2 regions of the Paraburkholderia sp. 32 genome follow, and region 2 is predicted to be linked to the other one. Evidence: predicted binding sites of a transcription regulator. Region 2 holds the regulator's gene; the other holds the start of a gene.

Region 1 (10,978 bases), on a different contig from region 2:
AGGGCGGCGTGCACGTGCTCAGGACTGCGCTGCCGTGCCTGATCACAATGCTGGAGAACACCAACGAACTGCGCTTTGCGACGCTGCCCGCGATGATTCATGCGGCCGGCTATCCGGTGCACAAATGGAACTGCGAACAGGCCGGCATCGAAGATCTCAGCAAGATCGGCCTGAAGGGCTCGCCGACAGTGGTCAGCAAAGTCTTTGGACCGACGCCGCGCAGCGAGAAAGCGGAGATGCTCGACCTCGACGCATCGAGTCTTTGCGACGTGTCGGTAAACCTGCTGCAAAAGATCTTCGCGCGCCATCCTACCCTGGAAGCTGACCTGCTGATGAAGGAGGGTTCATGAACACACCCGCCGCCCCCGCGAAGAAACCCGCCGGCCGCGCAGGACGCAATCTCGAACTGCCGAAACACCTGAAGGCCTACAAAGGCGTCTGGGTCTTTATCGAGCACGACCGTGGACACGTGCACAGCGTCTCGTGGGAACTGCTCGGTGAAGCGCGCAAATTGGCCGACACGCTCGGCAGCCGAGTGGGCATCGCGGTGCTCGGCGGCGCGAATGAACCGCTCGAACAGTTCGCCGCAGAAGCCTTCACTTACGGCGCGGACGATGCGTACATCGTCCACGACCCGGTCTTGCAAGGCTATCGCAACGAGCCGTTCACGAAAGGGCTGACCGACCTCGTCAACCGGCATCAGCCCGAGATCCTGCTGCTGGGCGCGACGTCGATGGGCCGCGACCTCGCCGGCTCCGTAGCGACGACCCTGCTGACCGGGCTGACCGCCGATTGCACCGAACTCAACATCGATCCCGCGTCGCGGGCGCTGGCGGCGACGCGCCCCACCTTCGGCGGCTCGCTGTTGTGCACGATCATGACGCTCGCGTACCGTCCGCAGATGGCGACGGTGCGCCCGCGCGTGATGCCGATGCCGCTGCGCGACGCCGAACGCACCGGCAACATCGTCCATGGAACGCTGGGGATGATCGAGACGGATATCGTCACGAGGCTGCTCGACTTTATCCCGGATGCGAGCAGCAACCGGATCAACCTGCCCTATGCCGATGTGATCGTGAGCGGCGGCAAGGGGTTGAAGAGCCCGGAGAACTTCCAGCTGGCGTTCGATCTGGCGAACGTGCTCGGCGGCGAAGTGGGTGCGACCCGGCCATGCGTGCAGGCCGGCTGGGTCGAGGGGGAGCGCCAGGTGGGACAGACCGGCAAGACGGTGCGGCCCAAGCTCTACATCGCCGCCGGCATATCCGGCGCGATCCAGCACCGCGTGGGCATGGAAAGCGCAGACGTGATCGTGGCGATCAACACCGATCCGAACGCACCCATCTTCGATTTTGCACACTACGGGATTGTCGGCAATGCGTTGCAAGTGTTGCCCGCGCTGAAGCAGGCTTTTGTGGAGCATTTGACCCGGCGCCGCAAGCAGGCTGCCTGAGGAGAATCACGATGAGAAAACCTTCACAGTTCGATGTGATTGTGGTCGGCGCCGGTCCGTCCGGCAACGCTGCCGCTTACACGATGGCCAAGGCAGGTCTGGAAGTGCTGCAGATCGAGCGCGGCGAGTATCCGGGCAGCAAAAACGTTCAAGGTGCGATCCTGTACGCGAAGGCGCTCGAAGAGATCATCCCGGACTTCCGCGACGATGCGCCGCTGGAGCGCCACATCATCGAGCAGCGGATGTGGATGCTCGACGATACGTCGTTTGTCGGTACACATGTGCGCAGCGAGGATTACAACAAGCCGCCCTATAACCGCTACACGATCATCCGCGCGCAGTTCGACAAGTGGTTTTCATCGAAAGTGCGCGAAGCCGGCGCACTGCTGCTCTGCGAGACCACGGTGAAGGAACTGATCATGGACGGCGACGTGGTGGTCGGCGTGCAGTGCGACCGCGAGCACGGCGATGTCTATGCCGACGTGGTGGTGCTCGCCGACGGCGTGAATTCGACGCTCGCGCGCAAGGCGGGCTTTCATGGAGAGATCGGGGCCGGCAACGTTGCGCTCGCCGTCAAGGAGATTCTCTTCATGCCGGAGGAGACGATCCGCCAGCGCTTCAACGTCGGCGAGGACGACGGCGTCGTGATCGAGATGGTCGGCAGGATCACCGACGGCATGATGGGCACTGGCTTCCTCTATACCAACAAGGAATCGCTCACCATAGGCGTGGGCTGCATGCTGAGCGACTTCAAGAAAAACCCCAACCGCACGAGCCCCTACGTGCTCCTCGAAAAGATGAAGCAGCACCCGTCGATCGCGCCGCTGATTGCGGGCGGCGAGATGAAGGAGTATTGCGCGCATCTGATTCCCGAAGGCGGTTTTCACGCAATCCCGCAGGTCTACGGCAACGGCTGGATGATCGTTGGCGATTCAGGCGGTTTCGTGAACGCCGCGCACCGAGAAGGATCGAATCTTGCGATGACCACGGGACGCCTCGCCGCCGAAACGGTGATCCACGCGAAAGCCGCGGGCCACGGCTACCGCGCCGGCACGCTCAAGGCCTACAAGGCCGCGCTCGATCAGAGCTTCGTGATGAAAGACCTGCACAAGTACCGCGACATGCCGGCCGTGCTGCACCAGAATCCGCAGTTCTTCACGACCTACCCCGACCTCATGGCGCGCGCCGCGCGCACGATGATCACGGTCGACGGTAAGGACAAGAAAAGCAAGGAGCGCGAGATTTTTTCGAGCTTCCGCACAGCCCGATCGCTTTCCGGCATCGTGGGTGACGCCTACAAACTCCTGAGGGCCTTCCGATGAGCACCCTACCCGTCAACGTAGAGGAAAAGCTGTTCCAGAACCGTTATCGCGTCGATGCAGGACGGCCGCACGTCCACATCAAGGATGCCGACGTCTGCCAGAGCGAATGCAGCGCGAAGAGTTGCACCTTCGTCTGCCCGGCCTCGTGCTACAAGGCCGAAGGCAACGGCGCGGTGACGCTGATCACCGACGGCTGCCTCGAATGCGGCAGTTGCCGCATCCTCTGTACCGACCACCAGAATATCGAGTGGGACTACCCGCGCGGTGGTCACGGCATCCTGTTCAAGTTCGGTTGAGGAACATCGTCATTGCCAGAGCAGAACGACATGTGTTTGCTTGCACCGAGAACCGGCCGCCGCCGCATCCGCGGGGCGCCGGGCGGCGAGGGCTCGACCGCGCTGCTGAAGGTCTTCTGGGCGGAACAGCAGAAACGCCAGGCGCCCGATACCGTCGCGATCACATATTCGGGCTGCCTCGGCCCGTAGTGGGAGCGTCGCTGCAACGGGCCGTCTGAGGAGACACATGGCCCAACGAACCGGCGATGACAGCGCCGCGTTCGCACCACCTTAGTCGAGATACGGGCCGCTCCCCATCGTGATTGTGCCAAGGTCCGCGCCAAATCCAGATTTGACTTCTCCGAGCCATTCGCCTCAGTCGCGATGTCGCGGCCCCGACACGCCGCAAGTCCGACAGTCCTTTCAGAGACGCTTGATCTCGACACCGTATTTCCTCAGCGCGTAGCCAATCTGGCGCGGCGTCAGTCCAAGCAGCCGCGCCGCTTTTGCCTGCACCCAGCCGGATCTTTCCATGGCGGCGATGAGACGCTCGCGGTTGGTCATCTTCGCATCACTTCCGAGGACTGCGCCGCCAGCCGCTAACGGAGCCCGCTCGCTGCCGACAGGCTGGACCGCAGCAACTGCGCCCGACGTAGCAGCCTCAGCCCGCGGCGTAGCCGGCTTCACGGGCACTGGTACGATTCGCCCGGGCTGCGGCGCCATTTCGTCCGATCGGCTCTTCCAGAGCATCGCGGACAGGCACTGGCCGTGGCAGCAGGCAAAGTCGTTTCTCACGATCGCCGGTCCCGGCGCCAGGGTCGCGCTCCGCTGCACGCAATTCTCGAGCTCGCGGACATTGCCGGGAAAACCGCAGTTCATCAATACTTCAATCGCGCTCGCATCGAAGGTCAGCGTACGGCCGTTCTCGCTGTTGAAATTCTTGAGAAACTCAACGGCGAGGAGCGGAATATCACTGCGCCTTTCACGCAACGGCGGCAACAGCAAGGGAACCACGCAGAGGCGATAATAAAGGTCGGCGCGGAACTCGTTCCTTGCCACCGCCTCTTCCAGGTTTTTATTCGTGGCGGCAATCACGCGAACATCGACCTTAATGGTCTGGTTGCTGCCGACGCGCTCGAATTCTTGCTCCTGCAGGACGCGCAGCAGCTTTGCCTGGAACGAGGCCGAGATCTCGCCGATCTCGTCCAGAAACAGCGTCCCCTTGTCGGCGAGCTCGAAGCGCCCCTTGCGCGAATTGAAGGCGCTGGTAAAGGCACCCTTCTCATGACCGAACAATTCGGATTCCAGCACCGTCTCATGGAGCGCCGCGCAATTGAGCTTGATGAAGGGCCGCTTGGCGCGCGGCGACAGCTCGTGAACGGCCTTGGCGACCAGCTCCTTCCCGGTACCGGATTCGCCGCGCAACAGAACTGTGCTGTTCGATTCGGCTACCACCGCGATCTTCGCGAGCAGCCCGCGCAGCGCCGGGCTGTCGCCAATGATCCCCTCGATCTGAAACTTCTCACGCTCACCTGCAGGGTGCTTGAGCTCGGACAATGGCTTTTGCAGCCCGTCCTTCCCCGCCATCAATCGCTCGCGGTCGCTCTTGAAAAAGCGATGCAGCTTCACCGTCTGCCCCACCAGGTTGGCGACCATGGTAAGCAGCCGCACGTCGTAATCGAGCCGGAAGTTCGACCCATAGTCCAGGATGCGGTCGATGGTCAGCGTGCCTACGACTTTCGCGTCGATGCGAATAGGGACGCCAATGAACGACACTCGCGTGTTGTCGGAGGCACCGAGCACGCCCATGTCGGCGGCACTGAAGCCCGAATGCACCGCTATGTTCTCGGCGACGAGCGGCCTGTCCGTCGCCATGATCTGGTCAATTGCCTTCTGCGGCAGGCGCATCCGGTAGTGCTCATCGCTGCCTTCGCTCCAGTCCGCGCCAACGGTAATGTCCGGTACGCCATCATCGTCGAAGAGAGAGACGATACCGAGCCGCATCTGAACAAACGATTGCAGGAGATCGATGACGTTGGCCAACGTGACTTCGAGCCGGTAGGGGGCGGTCAGTACCTTCGATATTTCGAAGATGCCGGTAAGCACGCTCTCGTGCCACTGCACAATAGGGACCGCGTGGTCCGTCTCGGACTTTGAGCCAGGCCTTTCGCGTACGGAAGCGATATGCAGCATGACGACGTCCCCGTTGTGGGGACCGTGCTCCCCGTCACCTTGTTCGGATTTGCGGGCATTGTGTTGCATATCATCCTCGATCTAGCGCCCAATTTCACGGGCTGACTTCAAAAGATAATGCCCTTTCATGGAAGGACGGTGAAACTGTAGTGCCTTGATTTACTTATTTTCTGCTTTTGCGATTTCGCTGCGTGGATTCCGTTAGGAACGCGAGTTCCATTGATGTCGCTCAAATCAACTGCGATTTGTCTACTCCAGGTGCAGCCGATTACAGGTGTCGTCCATCATTGATTGCTGCCTCGGCGCCCGTGAGATAACTCGCCGCATCCGAGCATAGGACGAAGATGATCTATCTTTGCGACCTCTTCGGGCGTGCCCGCCCGGTGCAGCGGGATATTTGGCACAAGAAGCGCTTCCGTGTCGGGCGACAAAATGTCCGTCTTGAACTGGCCAAGGACGTATGGAAACTGTTTTCAGATCGTCACATCCGAGCCTATCGGTCCGATTAATCTGGTTTGGTAAGTCATGGCTGCGTTAGCGTAACGTTTCAAGTGCAAAAAAAAGCCCTCCGGGCTCTAGGTGCCAGCCATCCTCACTACCTCTATTGTTTTGGCAACCCCAAGTATCTTCACAGGCGCTGGGCCAGTAGCCGTCGTACTTGCGCACGTTCTGGCCAAGGAAATCGAAACCGTCTGCAATGTTCGTGATCCGGGTCTTCTCTTCCGAGCGCTCCAGACCTTGAGCGGCCATAAACTGCCTGAGCGCCGGAAGCACCTCGAATTCGAGCACTTCTTTCGACATACCGGTCACAATAAAGTCATCGGCGTAGCGAACGACGTTGAGTTGGGCCTTGCTGCGTGCCGCCGCGGTGAGATTACGCTCGGTCATCAGAGCATCGAGCACGACGAGCAGATTTAGATCGAGGCCCTTGAAACGCATGATCCCAACTTATCCATAGTGTGGATGCGTTCCATCAAAACAATCGATTTTACGAAATGTACGGCATGGAGGATAGTGTTCCTGGTAAATCCATTTCAATTTCGCAAACCTGCTGGCGCCTTCGTCGTGCCGGGGTAGCGGATGAAGTGTGTCGTAGAACTGAGCGAAGCCGAGGAAATGACGTTGCAGCAGTTGTCGATCAATCACATGCATCGGGACACGCGCACGCGAGCGGCGGCCCTGTCGCCGCTCGGACACAGGATCAAGCGCAAGCTCACCGCCGAGCAACTCGGCGTGAGCGGGCAGTCGATCTGTGACTGGCTCACGCATGGCGCAACAGCGGCGTGTCCGGCCCGATGGGCGGCCATAACGGTGGGCACATGAAGCACCACTGGCGGCGCTTCATCACCTGGACGAAGGAAATCGCAGATCCCGAACTCGCTGAACTTTCTCGGCGGACACGGCACCAAATTTCAAGTCAATTTCTCGTGGACGCTCTCATGAATACTGCGGCAAAACGTCGGGCCGGAGAAATAGACTTTGGGCATATCAAGATGGTTGTCGATCTTTGCCCTGACTCCGAGAAAAATCCTCAGGTGTACGCCGAGCATCAACCGAGGCACATGTCCAATGCGGCCACGGTCTTCGGCGGCATGGGCAAGCTGGATCGCGCCGACACGACGCGACAAGCGTCCGGCGGGTCGCGTAGGCGCTTACTACCGGCAAAACTTCGCATAGTTCTCCAAACCCTTTCTATATCGGCCGCTTACCTTCGTACAGTTGATGCAACCCTCGACTTCGGCTGGGCTTCCCAACGAATTGGGAGCAGCCGATTGCAGGTGCCAAATGCTTCAGCGACCCGGCCAAATGGATCTCGTGTCAATCGCGGTCAGATCGTGCGGAAGGTGCGGGGGAAGTCTTTGGTAGATCCGGTGCGAAAGGCACGCGCACTCGATGTAATCTCCATCGTGGAAGAGGTTCAATCGGTCCGTGAAGCGTTGACGGAAATACTCTTTTCTTCGGGCTTCATCGCAGAACTGTTCCAGAGTGCAGATGATTTCTTGAAATCGCACCGCTTTCTCAGCAAGTCGTTCGCGTGCGTCAGGTCCGCCCTCAAAGGCCGGACGGCGCATAGGAGGCAGTCGTGAATTTGGCCGTGTCCACAGATAGAGGACCTCTCTCCATGCGCTCTCAGGTGCGGTGGAGGCTGGTTTGGGAAAATGAGTTGCGACTCGCCGACCACATCGAACTGTCCGAGTTCTTCCGAAAGACCTACGGACCGACCGGGGCGTTTAATGCAAAACCATTCGAAGGCAATCACAGTTGGGCTGGTGCGAGGCCAGAGGTCCGTGCAATCGGCTACGACGCGCGCGGCGTAGCGGCTCATATCGGCGCACTGCGTCGTTTCATCAAGGTTGGCGCAGTCGATCTACTAGTGGCCGAACTAGGATTGTACGCGGTACGTCCGGATCTTGAGGGACTCGGAATCCCTCATTTAATGCGCGTGATGTATCCCGTGTTGCAGGAACTTGACGTTCCATTCGGCTTCGGCACGGTTCGACACGCGTTGCGGCAACACATTGCAAGGCTGCTCGGCCGACCCGGTCTGGCGACTATTGTGTCTGGAGTTCGCGTGAGGTCGACCCTTCGAGAAGTGCATCTCGACACGCCGCCCACACGCATCGAGGACGTACTCATTGTCGTCTTACCGATTGGACGGTCAATGAGCGATTGGCCGACCGGAACGATAATTGACCGGAACGGGCCAGAGCTGTGAGGCACTGCTTATCCGAAGCGCGCAGCGAGTGCGCTGACACCAACGGACGTCGCGACGTCTATTTGACGTTTGACGACGGCCCTAATCCACTTTGCACACCGGACGTCCTCGATGTGCTGGCGGAACACCGGGTGCCAGCGACTTTCTGCGTCATCGGTGCGTACGCAGCGGACCAGCCGAAGCTGATCCGACGGATGATCGCAGAAGGGCACGAGGTCGCAAACCACACGATGACTCATCCAGACCTGTCCAGATGCGAACCCACCGAAGTACAACAGGAAATACTAACGGCAAGCAGGGTCATCAGGATGGCGAGCCCCCATGCTTCGCTGCGGTATATGCGTGCCCCGTATGGCATGTGGACCGAAGCAGTGTTCACTACGTCAGCGAGCGCTGGGCTGGCGCCCCTCCACTGGTCGGTAGACCCGCGAGACTGGTCTCGTCCCGGCGTGGACGCGATTGTCAGCGCAGTGCTGGCCTCTGTCCGGCCGGGTGCAATTGTGCTCTTGCACGACGGATGCCCTCCCGATGAGTTGGGACGATGCACTCACGCTGGTCGGCGCGAGCAGACCCTCATGGCGCTTTCCCTCATGATTCCAGCATTGCATGACCGGGGGTTTGCAATCCGATCGCTTCCTCAACCTAACCGGACAAACCAGACACCCTATGAACATGCTTGGCGCAACTAGCACTGTCGCTGTCTCGTCTTATGCGCTCCGCGGTCCTTTTGCTGCTAGATCAGTACGAGACGCAAATTTTTCGCGGGAAGCCGAGCGACTTCGGCGAGGACCGTCATCTCACGATTCTCGTGCTGACGGCAGGTTATCGGACCGAGTACGTTCCGGACGCCATTGCGGCGACAGTCGTTCCGGACAGACTGGGGGTGTATCTGCGCCAACAACTGCGCTGGGCGCGCAGTACTTATCGGGACACGTTGCTTTCGCTGCGCCTGCTGCCCTGTCTAGATCGCTACCTTACGCTGGACGTGATCGGACAGAATCTGGGCTCGCTATTTCTCGCCTTATCGCTTCTAGCGGGGGCTCGCGCAGCTCGCATTGACAGTGACAGTGCCGTGGTGGACTGCCCTGATAATCGCATCATTGACCATGATCCGCTGTAGCGTGGGCATCGGTTCGCGCTCGCCAGATTCGATTTATTGGCTTTTCTCTTCACACACCCATTAACCTCTTTCTCTTGCTCCCCCTGAAAGTCTATGCGCTGTGTACATTGAGCAATAGAGAATCTAGCAGTTGGTTTCTAAAATCCCTTACCGACTAACGATTTGTGCATCCGTCGACTCCGTGAAAACTGGGAGCTACTGAGCCTTACCGCAAGCAGCTCGGCACTCGCCCACCGCCAGATTTTGCACGGACAAGATTCCCCTGTGAAACGTTGCCGCGCGGCAAAGCGTTCGTACCGCATCCGCATATAAACGTCTCAATCTAATGCACCATTACCTTGGGGGCCTGTAGAAATATTCGAAGGACATCACCCTCTTTCTGGCGCCCCACATCAACTCCTACAGGCGATTCCGGATCGGTACGTTCGCGCCGACCAAGGTCGCATGGAGCCAAGACAATCGGACGGTCGGTTTCCGCCTTTACGGCGAAGGCTCGGACGCCGTCCGCGTTGAGTGCCGCATTGGCGGTGCGGATCTGAATCCGTATCTCGCTTTTGCGGCCCTGATCGCGGCGGGTCTTGCGGGCATCGATCGAGCCACCTCCAGCGCTGCCGCATTGTCCGGAACGTAACATTCGCGACACCAACAATCGGACGATGCACCGCCATAACCCGACATTGTGCCGGTCAACATCCCGCAAATTGTGCTCCGACTGTAGATGCTCGCTTGGCACAACGCTTGCGATCCATCGCCGACAACTCAAGAGACCTGACATGCTCAATCCGATCATCAATGACACGACGCTTCGTGACGGCGAGCAGACCGCCGGCGTCGCGTTTTGCAGCGAGGAAAAATGCGCGATTGCCGCCGCACTGTCGCAAGCCGGCGTGGCCGAACTCGAAATCGGAATTCCTGCCATGGGCGAAGACGAAATGGCGTGCATCGCTGCAATCGTCGACCTGAACCTCGACGCCCGCCTGATGGTTTGGGGGCGCCTCACCGACGAGGATCTCACCGCGGCATTGCGCTGCGATGCCGATATCGTTCATCTCTCGGTTCCCGTTTCGGATATTCATTTGCAACACAAGCTGCGGCAGTCGCGCAGTTGGGTACTGGCGCAGATCGCACGCGTCGTCGACGAGGCAGCGAAAAACCATCCCAAGATTTCCCTCGGCATGGAAGACGCCTCGCGCGCGGATCCCTCATTTCTCATAGAAGTGGCTCAATGCGCGCAGCAGCACGGGGCCCAGCGCGTGCGCTTTGCCGACACTGTCGGTATCCTGGACCCCTTTAAGACCTTCTACGCCATTGCAGCGCTGCGCGTCGCCGTCGATCTGGAGATCGAAATCCATGCGCACGACGACCTCGGGCTCGCCACAGCCAACACACTGGCCGCCCTTAGGGCCGGCGCGACCCATGCGAGCACCACCGTCAACGGGTTGGGTGAGCGCGCCGGCAATGCAGCGCTGGAAGAAGTCGTGATGGGCGCGCGGCACCTGCTGCGACGAGACACTGGCGTCGACACCAGAGCGCTGCCCGACATTTCGTCGCTGGTCGAACAAGCCTCAGGCCGCGCAGTTTCCTTCAACAAGAGCATCATCGGTAGGAGCATCTTTACTCACGAGTCGGGCATTCACACCGACGGCCTCGCGAAGCACCCCACGACCTACGAGGGATTCGATCCGGCAGAGCTCGGCCGGCAACGGTCGACGATACTCGGGAAACATTCTGGATCTCAAAGTGTGCGTGAGGCCTACGACGCTCTAGGCGTGACGGTGTCGGAGCGGCTCATCCCGCTCCTGCTTGCGCGCATCCGCTCTTTCGTCACGGAATACAAGCAGGCGCCGAATGCAAGCGATCTGCGCCGCTTCCTGAGCCAAGCCCACAGCACGCGGGTGAAAG
Region 2 (10,978 bases):
CCGCTGCTGCTCGATGCGCTCGCGCATTTCGACTGCCGGGTGACCGGCGACATCGAGGCGGGAGATCATCGGCTGATAGTTGGGCGCGTCGTCGATGGCGCGCTAGCCGGCGCGGAAGGCGACCCGCTGATCTACGCGCAGACTGGCAATCTCGACATGAGCGAGGATCTTTATCCGGAGACGTTTTCGTAGTTGGCTGGCGTGCTGGCTGCTCAATGCCAGTGCCCGCCATGTCCTCCGTGCCAGCGGCCGTAATAGCCGCCATGGCCATAGCCACCGCCCCAGTAGCCTCCGATCACCACTGACGGTCCCCACCATCCGTAGTAGCCCGGCCATGAATAGCCATAGGGATAACCGTAATAGCCCGGATAACCGTAATACCCGGGATAGCCGTAATAAGCAGGCGCAGGTACCGCGACGTACGTGCAATTCTGTCCCGACAACGGCAAGTCGTTTGGCGCCGGATTCGCGGCCGCCGTACCGCTCGCCGGCACAGGCGCGTTGCCAGACGATGCTTGCGCGGGGCCAGTGGCAGTGGCGCTGGTGCAGGCGTAATAGCCACCGGCTCCCGGATAGTACGAATAAGGACCGTAATAGACGCAGCCAGACAACACACACACGCCCGCCACGCCAGTGCATAGACCAACGATTCCACAACGCATGATCGCTCCCCCTATCCGGGCGCAGCGCAGCCGTCTCGACACGGCGTGTTTTTATTCTAGTCTTCGAATCCGGTCTCGGGTACGGGTCTTGCGAACCGCAGATATTCCGTGGAAATCAGGAGTTTCGACATGAACCCGCTCGATCCTCTCGACCGTCGAAAGCGATCCCGCGACACGTGTCGATCCGACGAGCGGAATCTGAAGACACGCATCGCGACGCTCGAGCACCGCTACCTCGCACGCGTTGCCTGTTGCGGCGAGCACGCGAGGCGCGGTGCGCTGTTACGCCCCGATAGTCCGCGTCGTCTTCAGCGCGATCCACGTCATGCCTTCGCGCAAGCCTTCGAGTACCGCTTCTCTTTCCACGGCGAACACCTGCGACTGATGAAAGGTGCGTTCGAAGTCACCCTCGGGCGACACATGTTTGACATGGATCGTCGACAGAAACCCGCCTTCCTGCGCCTCCCGCGTCTCGACGCTCACGGACCAGGTTCCTTCCTGCGCGTTTGCTGATATGGCCATTGGATGCTCCTCGGGGTTGTCGCGAGCGACTGCCATCGTCAGCGTAATGGCCCGCAACGCCTCTCTCGTTGATCCACGTCAACCGTCAACACGAACCATGAGTCACGCTCGATGTCGTTCACTTTCCCCGATACTTTCAGCTCCGTTTCAGACGCCCGCCATCGCGTGAAAACCCTGCCGGGAAAACGCGCAATGCCTCTTGCACGCGGCGTGCTTGGCGCGCCGCGCGCACCGATTTCGCGCCCCTCGCCCCGACGTTTCGCGGTAAGCTTTGCGACGGTATCCGCGTCACGAGTTCGTGCCGGTGCGGCAACGCTGCCCTCATGATCGACGAACGTCGGAGTTCATCATGTGGTACGCCTTCATCGATGCACAGCAACGCCTCGCGCGCGCGATGGTCGGGGGAGTTCTGTCCGAACCGGAGTCGGGGCCGCGCCCGCAAGCGGCCTGGCTCGGCCCGGACCAGGCGGCCGACGCGTTCAGCTACTGGCTGCTGAGATCCGCCTGCGCTTTCGAACGAACGCCGACATTCGCGATCCACTCCGTTGCCGGCAACGGTAGCCGCGTTACCGTCGACGAAAGCGTCGTCGCCTCCTTGCCGCTCGGCGCGCTGCTCAGGTTCAAGCGCAACCCCTCTACACCCCCTACCGACGCCAAACTGCCGGTGCTGTTGTGCGCGCCCCTCGCCGGACATCACTCAGTCATGCTGCGCGAGACCGTCGAAACGCTGCTCGAGGAACGTGACGTGTTCGTGACCGATTGGGCCGACGCGCGCGACGTGCCGCGCGAAGCGGGCCCGCTATCGCTCGACGACTACGTGCACGCGCTCGAAAGCTTCGTCGGCGCCGCCCGCGCGTTCGGTTCGCCGGTTCATGTGATCGCGATCTGTCAGGCGAGCGTGCCTGCGCTCGGCGCCGCGGCGCTGCTCGCCATGGACGAGGCGGCGCCGATCGCGAGCCTCTCGCTACTCGGCGGCCCGATCGATACCCGTTTGAACCCGACCATCACCGACCGCTTCGCCAGTTCCCATTCGCTCGAGTGGTTTCACGACCATGCGATCGATATCGTTCCACCGCCCTATTGCGGCCAGGGGCGTCTCGTGTATCCGGGCTTCATCCAGCAGACCGCGATTTTTGCCGCGCATCCGGAGCGGCAGTTGCGACTCGAAGCGGATTATTGGTCCCGATGGCTCGCCGGCGACATGCCCGGTGCGCAGCGGGCGCTGCGCTCGGCAAACGAATATGCCGCGGTGCTCGACATGGCGGAGTGCTACTTCTTCGACATGCTGCGTGTGGTGTTTCACGAACATCTGTTGCCGCGCGATCTGTGGTCGGTCGCCGGGCGCCGGGTACGAATCGCCGCGCTGCGCGATACCCCGCTGTGCTCGATCGAGGGTGACAGCGACGAGATCACGGGCGCGGGGCAAACGCATTGCGCGCATGCGCTGTGCGATGCATCGCCGATGCGAGCCGCGCGGCAGCTCACCATCGAGCAGTGCAATCACTACGACCTCTTCATCGGGCCGCGTTGGCGCGATGCGGTTCACCCGGGGCTCTGCGAATTCTGGCGCGATGTCGAGCACGCCGCGTTGAAGGTTTGCCGGCCGCGCCGCGCGGCCAGGGGTTCGGCAAACCGCGAATCGGCGTGAGGTGACCGGGAAAACGTCGGCAGTCCGCATCTGACGAACGCCGAGCGTCACGTCACGACGCAAGTTCGTCAGTTCCCACGCTCGGTGCCGATCGCTGTTTCGAGGGTCATTTCCGCCACATCGAACGCGCGACGGATCGCCGCTTTGGCGTCGTCGTCAGTGCAGTGCGCGACGGGCTTGAACTCGTGCGCGGGCGTGACCAGATCCAGCCTCACGTCATACAGCGGATGCGCCGATCCCGGACGCAACGCCTCGATGGCGAGATGGCAGTGCGACACGAGCGCGCCAAACCGCGCGAGACGCACCAGTTGCGCACCTGCTTCCGCTTCGAGCGGAGCGGCACCCGCAAAGCCAAGGTAGACGATCTGCATGTCGATGCCCATCTTCGCCTCCCCTTGCGAGTATCGATCGAACCTGTTCCGCGCAGACTCAGGGTCCAGGCGCCTGCTACGGGGCTTATTTTGTTCTTGCCAGAAAGGCGGTCATTGACGTGGGTCAAGCGCGGTGAAGGCGAGCACCCTCACTGCATATGCATACCGCCGTTAATCGCAATGTCCGCACCGGTGATAAAAGCCGCCTCCTCTGAGCATAGAAACGCGATCAACGCCGCCACCTCGTCCGGACGTCCCAGCCGGCCGAGCGGAATCTGCGGCAGGATCTTCGTGTCGAGGATCTCGCGCGGCACCGCTTCGACCATCGCGGTCGCGAGATAACCGGGCGACACCGTGTTCACCGTGACGCCGTGCTTCGCGGTTTCGAGCGCAAGTGCCTTCGTGAAACCGTGCACGCCCGCTTTGGCCGCTGAATAATTGGTTTGCCCGTAGGCGCCGCGCGAACCGTTGACCGACCCCACGTTGACGATGCGGCCGTGGCGCCGCTCGAGCATGCCGGGCAACAGCGGCTTGCTCATGTTGAACAGGCCATCGAGATCGGTGCGCAGCACGGCGTCCCAGTGCTCCTTGCTCATCTTCGCGAAGCTCGTGTCGTGCGTGATGCCCGCGTTGTTGATCAGCACGTCTACCGCGCCCAGTTCGGTCAGCACGCGTTGCGCGCAGCGCGCGCATGAATCGAAGTCGGCGATGTCGGCTTCGTACGCGTGAAAGTCGCGCCCCGTGTCGCGCTCGTGCTGCAGCCATGTCGACACGTGATCGTTGTGCGTCGAGTGCGTCACCGCGACCGTCATGCCCGCGTCATGAAGCGCCCGGCTGACCGCCGTGCCCAAACCGCCCATCCCGCCTGTGACCAATGCCACGCGATCCGTTCCCATCTGAACTCCTCCTTGCCGTGTCTGCCATTGACGGTGCGCGCGCCGGCCTTGCCGGCTCGCGCGGCTAAACGACGCCCGCGAACGGCAGCGCGTTCTGCGAGCTCCACCACCATGCGCTCAGGCCGCCCGCGAGCGGCGCGACGCCTGGCGCGATGCCGTACACCGCCTGCCACCCCGCATACCAGGCGGCGCAAGCGCGGTTGGCCTCGCCGAACCAGTCCGCCTCGCGCTGCGCGACGAAAGCGATCGACTTGCTCCAGTCGGCGAAGCACCGCTCGGCGTACCCGTGTGCCGCGCCCTGTGCGGTCTGATACGCCGCCGCGTAGTCGAGCCAGCCTTCAGGCGGTCCGGATGCCGTCGAGGTCCATGGTGAAGCGGGGCGCCCGAGCGGCGCATCGGATTCGGAAATCATGATCGCTGCCCTCCAGAGCACAGCATAGGATTGCCAGGCGCGGTTGCAAACCGTCGAGCGTGCCCGTCACTGTACTGAGCGCGCGGCGGCCCGCGCTTGATCTGCATCAACAGCCGCGGCCGCCGGGCTCATAGACTCCATTTGACGACGGGCTCGAGCCTGCTTGTGCCCGTTTCCCCACGTTTCTGTCACGGAGCTTTGGCGATGAGCTACAAAAGCATTCTCGTTCACCTCGATACGAGCGTTCGTGCACATCCGCGCCTCGAAATCGCATTGCAGCTCGCACACCGCTTTCATGCGACGCTGACCGGCCTGTTTTCGACGTACGTGCCACCGCGGCACGCGTTCTTCGTGATGGCCGGCACCGCCGACTACTACGCGGAGCACGAGCGTCTGCGGCACGAGCGCGCCAGCGCGCTCGAGCGGCTGTTTCGTGCCGAACTCGCGCGCGCGAACGTCGACGGTCATTGGATCGCCGCGAACAGCTACGCGAACGACGTCGTGCCGCCCTATGCGCGTCTCGCCGATCTGATCGTGCTCGGGCAGACCGATCCGACCGATCCCGAGGCGTTCGTCGCCGAACAGTTCGTCGAGCACGTCGTGCTGTCGGCCGGGCGGCCGGTGCTGCTGGTGCCGTCGGGCGGCACCTTCGCGGCGCCCGGCCGCCACGTGCTGATCGCGTGGGACGGCAGCCGCGAAGCCACCCGCGCGATCCACGACGCGCTGCCGTTCCTCGCGCACGCGTCCAAAGTGACGCTGCTGACGGTTCATTCGTCGGGCGATCGTCCGCCGCGCGACACGGTTCCGGGCGACGACATCGCACTCACCGTCGCGCGTCACGGCGTCAAGATCGACGTGCGCGAACTGAGCGTCGCGGACGGCACGCCGGTCGGCGACGCGCTGCTGTCGCAGGCGGCCGACCTCGGCTGCGACATGATCGCGATGGGCGCCTACGCGCATTCGCGTCTGCACGAAGTCGTACTGGGCGGTGCGACGCGCACGATGCTCGAGTCGATGACCGTGCCGGTGCTGTTGTCGCACTGAAGTGCGCGCTTAAGGAGTCCGCCATGTTTCACCGCCTACTCGTCGCGCTCGATGGCAGCGACACCGCCTCCCGTGCGTTCGACGCCGCGCTGACCCTTGCCGCCGAATCGGGCGCCGAGCTGCAGCCGCTGTACGTGATCGACGTGCCCGTCATCGCCTACGACGCGCCCGGCTTCGACCCTTGCGTGATCCAGGACGCCTTCATCGAGGAAGGCAAGCGGATCGCGGCCGATGCCCAGAGCCGGATGACCGCGCGCGGGAGCAAGGGCACGGCCCGCACCGTCGAAGCCGCGATCACCGGCGAAGACGTCGCGCATCGCATCGTCGAGGCGGCGCTCGAATGGCACGCCGACGCGATCGTGATGGGCACGCACGGCCGCCGTGGTGTTCAACGACTGATGCTCGGCAGCGTCGCCGAGCGCGTGCTGCGCAGCGCCAGCTGCCCCGTGCTGATGGTTCCCGCGCACGCGAACGGCGCGACGCGCGATCGGTCAGTCCCGGCCTGCGCCGAACACGAACTCACCTGAGCCGCGAAAACCAGGCTGCAGCGCGGCCGCTCCCACGCGATCGCGCCACGGCTGCGCGACGCGGCGCTTCAGGGCCGCGCGTGCCCGTGTTCGTCATGCCGCACGATCAGCACCGGCTTGTCGGTCGCACGCACGAGCGACTCCGCGACGCTGCCGAGCAGAAAGCGCTGCACGCCGTGGCGGCCGTGCGTGCCCATCACGATCAGATCGGCTTCGATTTCGTCGGCGACGCGCGCGAGCACCGCGGACACGCTTTCGGCGTACGCGTCGATCACCCGCACGCCGCCGGGCACCTGCGCCTCGCGCATCAACTCGCGCGGCGCATCGAGCGCGCGGCTGGCGAATTCTTGCGCCGCGGCCGCCGGTTCCGGCTCGAAAGCCACATCGGCATTGTCCGACCACTTGCCGTGCCCTACCACGCAGCAGGCTTCGAGTGTGGCGCCCGTCAGCTTCGCGAGCTTCAGCGCCTCGGCAAAGGCGCGCTGCGCGCTGGGACTGTCGTCGAGCGCAACCAGAATTCGTGCATACATGTTGGACTCCCTGTGAAAGCGCTGGCATGAACCGAAGCGGTGCCGTCGCGTATCCGCGCCGACAGTGTGAAGCGCGCGCCGCCGCGCGGCTTGACGCAGGTCAATGGGTCTTTATCGGCTTGTTCCGTGATTACTTAATCAACTGCATGCCTGCGACCTTCGAAGCCGTCACGTCGAAAGTAGCCGTGTACTCGCACTCGGCTACATACCCCATCGCCAGCCATGCACTAGGAATATTCCTACAACACTACCCGAACTCCTAGCGCCGCTTAAATCCCCGCCGATATATTTCTGAGATGAGGTCGCCAATACTGGTCGGTATGGACACCGCCCCGCCAGCCACCTTATCGAGAGTCTTCCTCGTCGACGATGCGACCGAGGTCCGGCGCCGGCTTGCTTGCCTGATCGCGCTGATTCCCGGCATCGAAATCGTCGGCGAGTCCGCGGGCGTCGAGCACACGTTCGACGACATCGTCGCGAGTCGCGCCGATGTCGCGGTGCTGGACCCGTCCTTCTCGGGCAAGACCAATCTGCTGCTGCTCGCGGCGCTGTCGCGGGCGCGGCCGTCCATCGTCAGCATCGTGTTGACCAATCATTGCACGACGGCGTTTCGCCGAGCGTGCGAAGCGGCGGGCGCCGACTTCTGCTTCGACAAGACCTCGGAGTTCGAACTCGCCTGCCGTGCCATCGAAGCGATTGCCTATGCGCGTCATGCGCATCCGGTCTGACCGCCAGGAGCCGAGCATGCAAGTTGCCACAGTCTGTGAACCCCGCCACGACGCGCCCCGCACTTCGCACGTCGTACCGATCCACGTCGTGCCACGCACCGCGGCCACACGCTACGCCGTGCCGCGCTGCTCCACCTGCGCGATGCGCGCGATCTGCATGCCGCCCGAGCTGACATCCGACGAACTGAGCCGACTCGACACGTTGATCTGCTCGACGCGCTCGATCAAACGCGGTGATGCGCTGTATCGCGCGGGCGATGCGTTTCAAAGCCTCTACGCGATCCGCGCCGGATCGTTCAAGACCGTGGTCATGCATCGCGACGGCCGCGAGCACGTGACCGGCTTCCAGATCGCCGGCGACTCGCTCGGCCTCGACGGCATCGGCGAGGGCAAGCAGAATTGCGATGCGATCGCGCTCGAAGACAGCGTCGTGTGCATCATTCCGTTCGCGCAGCTCGAGGCGATCTGTCGCGAGATGAAGCCGATGCAGCATCACATCTACCAGATGATGAGCAGCGAGATCGTGCGCGAATCGAGCCAGATGATGCTGCTCGGCACGATGACCGCCGAACAGCGCGTCGCGACGTTTCTGCTGAATCTGTCGAAGCGCTTCAAGGCGCGCGGCTTCTCCGCGGCGGAGTTTCATTTGCGCATGACCCGCGAGGAAATCGGCTGCTTTCTGGGCATGAAGCTCGAAACGGTGAGCCGGATGTTCTCGAAGTTCCAGCGCGAGCGCCTCGTCAAGGCGAACGGCAAAACGATCCGCATCGAAGACGCGGAAGGACTGGCTCGGGTTTGAACGCCGACGCGACGCTCGCCTCACGTTCGTTCGCGGGACATGCGGGGTGGAACAAGCGCTCCCGAACTGATATAACTCGGTGCGTTGCGGTGCGCGACCTTGCGTGACCACCCGGAGGAGCGATGGGTCTGTCGAGCGGCGAGTCTTCCTGCTTCACCAGTGCGGCGTCCTTGTCGGACGTGCCAGTCGAGGATCGCTATTTCATGTTGATCGATGCGGTTCAGGACTATGCGATCTTCATGCTCGACGTGTCCGGCCGCGTGACCAGTTGGAATCCCGGCGCACAGCGCATCAAGGGCTACACGCCCGAAGAAATCATCGGCCAGCATTTCTCGAAGTTCTATACCCCGGAAGACATCGCGGCCGGCAAGCCCGCCCGCGAACTGGAAATCGCCGCAGCCGTAGGCCGCACCGAGGACGAGGGTTGGCGCGTACGTCGCGACGGCTCGCGTTTCTGGGCCAACGTGGTCGTTTCCGCCGTGCACGACGCGTCGGGCGCGCTGCTCGGCTTCGCCAAGATCACGCGCGACCTGACCGAGCGTATGCGCCTCGCGGAACTCGAACGCGCGGATCAGGTATCCACGCACGTGCAGATCGCCCGCGAAAACGAGCAAAAACGTATGGCGCGCGAACTGCACGACGATCTCGGCCAACGGCTTACCGCGCTGAAAATGAGCGTCGCGCTGCTCGAAGCGAAGCTGAAAAGCCAGGCCGACACCGAGCCGCTGGCCGCGCAGACGCATGAACTGCAAAAGCAGATCGACTGGATGGCCGCTTCGCTGCGGCGTATCGCCGCCGATCTGCGGCCCCGCTGCTCGACGACCTCGGGCTCGCCGCCGCGCTCGACTGGCTGGCCGAAGACTTCACGAAACGCTACGACGTGCGCTCGAGCGTGCATCTCGAACCGGCCGAGCCGGTGTGCGGCGAATTCGCGGCGACGGCGCTGTTTCGCATCGTTCAGGAGGCGTTGACGAACGTCGCGCGGCACGCCAAGGCCAGCCGCGTACGCATCGACATGACCTGCGCGGGCCCCATCGTATCGCTCGATATCGAGGATGACGGCGTGGGTGTCGCGCTGGATCGGTCGCAGGGAACAGATTCATTCGGTTTGCTCGGCATTCGCGAACGCGTGCGGCAGTTGCGCGGCAACGTGTCGTTCACCAGCTCGCCGGGCCATGGCTTCAGGATCTCGATCCAGATACCGGCCGACGCGCTCGCGTAATGTTCACGCGCTGCCGCGCCCCGCTGTCGCGGGTTACTCTGCGGGCGCATCCTCGGTGCTTGGCTCGCGCATGAGCAGCACCGGACAGGTCGAGAAACGCAGCACCCGCTCCGCCACGCTGCCGATCACGAGGCGCCGCACGCCGCGTCGCCCATGCGTGCCCAGCACAAGCAGATCGGCACGGATCTGCTCGCCGTGGCGCAGCACGATCGCGGCGACGTCGTCGGACAGGCTCTCCGACTCGATCATTTCAGGGCGGCAAGGCACATCGGCGGCGGCGCAGGCCTGTTCGGCCTCCTCCAGCACCAATTGGCCGTCCTGGCGCAAGGCTTCGACGAGCGTGAGCGGGTCGTAATAGCCGGCATAGGAAAAGAGCGGCGTCTTGTCGACCACATAAACCGGATGCACGACGCCCTTCGTCAACGCGGCGAGATTCACCGCTTCTTTCAGCGCGCGTTTCGAGAAAGTACTGCCGTCTAGCGCGACGAGGATATGTTGGTACATGCCGATTCTCCACTGAGGTTGGATTTGTCAACGCGCGTGGCGCGCTCCCGCTACAGATAAAAGGGCCCGCCCGGACTGCCCGGATACGGCTCCCGCCACTCGCCGTGCGGCACGTCGTCCGCCCGCAGTGACGACGCGCCGCGCGGACACACGAGCACGGGACACGCCGCGTCGCGCAGCGTGCGCGACGTCACGTGCCCCGGCAACGGGTGCGGCGCGCCGCGCATGCCGTGCGAACCCATCACGATCAGGTCCGCGTGCCAGCGTTGCGCTTCGTCGAGAATCGCGCTCGACGCATCGCCGGAATCATCGTCGAACTCGAGCAACGCGGTTTCGGCCGCGCGCCGGCTTTGTTCGAGCATCGCCGCGCCGCGCCGCAAGACATCGATTCGATGCTGCGACACGACTTCGAACGGCAGCCATTCGCACCACGCGAAGCGGTCGTCGGCCGCGTAGACGACCTTGATGCGCGCGTCGGGCGGCGCTACCGCGAGCGCGGTGCGCAGCGCGTCGAGCGCGGTGTCGCTGCCATCGATCGCGACCAGCACGCGGCTCACCGCCGAGGCATCGCTCGCGTCGGTCGACCTCGCCGGCATGTACAGCACCGGACGCCCGATCGACGCGACCAGTTCCTCGGGATCGATACGGCTGTCCCAGCGATGTTCACGCGGATGCGCGGCCACCGCGACCAGATCCGCGTCCCATTGCGTCGCCGTGTGGGCGAGCGCTTCGGCCGCGCCCTGATGCAGCGCGGTGAGATCGACGATCTCGGCGTCGGTCGCCGCGACGACGCCGTGCAACGCGATCACCGCGTCGCGCAGCGCGGCCTGCGCGCCGTGCAGCATCGCGCGATGCGCCTCGCACCAGTCCGGATAGCTGAGCATCAGCGTCGGATAAAGCGCGGCAGGATTGCAAACGATATCGACGAGACGAAAGCGCGCATCCGCCGCGACCAACTGCCGGGCGACGCCCGTGCCGAGCGGCAGTCCGCTGCCGCCCGCGGACGCGATCATCACGCGGTGGAAGGTGTTGCGCCCGGCAGCAGTGTTCATCGGCTCTCCTCGGATCGTCGCACCGCGAGGCGGCGCGCCGACCGCGTCGCTTCACACCTCG

Evidence for each region. Region 2 encodes FNR, which switches genes on or off when oxygen is low (the NO sensors DNR and NnrR bind a similar motif). Its sites were predicted from a motif close to TTGATNNNNATCAA; they were not measured.
Region 1: a site for FNR is predicted at 5,460-5,473, ahead of nifA (nif-specific transcriptional activator NifA). Genes of this name have one in related genera too.

The regions. Positions count from the first base shown of each region.
Region 1 is NZ_JBNDKD010000003.1:54,375-65,352, reverse strand. It holds gene OKW26_RS22890 (electron transfer flavoprotein subunit beta/FixA family protein) at 1-350, shown strand, start outside; gene OKW26_RS22885 (electron transfer flavoprotein subunit alpha/FixB family protein) at 347-1,450, shown strand; gene OKW26_RS22880 (FAD-dependent oxidoreductase) at 1,462-2,772, shown strand; gene OKW26_RS22875 (ferredoxin family protein) at 2,769-3,068, shown strand; gene OKW26_RS22870 (hypothetical protein) at 3,099-3,257, shown strand; gene nifA (nif-specific transcriptional activator NifA) at 3,471-5,309, opposite strand; partial or broken gene OKW26_RS22860 (reverse transcriptase domain-containing protein) at 5,889-6,101, opposite strand; gene OKW26_RS22855 (hypothetical protein) at 6,321-6,563, shown strand; gene OKW26_RS22850 (hypothetical protein) at 6,560-7,327, shown strand; gene OKW26_RS22845 (NodA family N-acyltransferase) at 7,363-7,956, shown strand; gene nodB (chitooligosaccharide deacetylase NodB) at 7,953-8,645, shown strand; gene OKW26_RS22835 (glycosyltransferase family 2 protein) at 8,633-9,076, shown strand; gene OKW26_RS22830 (hypothetical protein) at 9,399-9,710, opposite strand; gene nifV (homocitrate synthase) at 9,850-10,978, shown strand, end outside.
Region 2 is NZ_JBNDKD010000002.1:84,756-95,733, reverse strand. It holds gene OKW26_RS15755 (flavin reductase) at 1-192, shown strand, start outside; gene OKW26_RS15750 (hypothetical protein) at 213-662, opposite strand; gene OKW26_RS15745 (hypothetical protein) at 945-1,184, opposite strand; gene phaZ (polyhydroxyalkanoate depolymerase) at 1,534-2,832, shown strand; gene OKW26_RS15735 (hypothetical protein) at 2,901-3,215, opposite strand; gene phbB (acetoacetyl-CoA reductase) at 3,353-4,099, opposite strand; gene OKW26_RS15725 (polyketide synthase) at 4,164-4,511, opposite strand; gene OKW26_RS15720 (universal stress protein) at 4,716-5,555, shown strand; gene OKW26_RS15715 (universal stress protein) at 5,579-6,082, shown strand; gene OKW26_RS15710 (universal stress protein) at 6,151-6,612, opposite strand; gene OKW26_RS15705 (response regulator) at 6,933-7,340, shown strand; gene fnr (fumarate/nitrate reduction transcriptional regulator Fnr) at 7,357-8,139, shown strand; partial or broken gene OKW26_RS15695 (PAS domain-containing sensor histidine kinase) at 8,262-9,361, shown strand; gene OKW26_RS15690 (universal stress protein) at 9,395-9,865, opposite strand; gene OKW26_RS15685 (universal stress protein) at 9,916-10,917, opposite strand.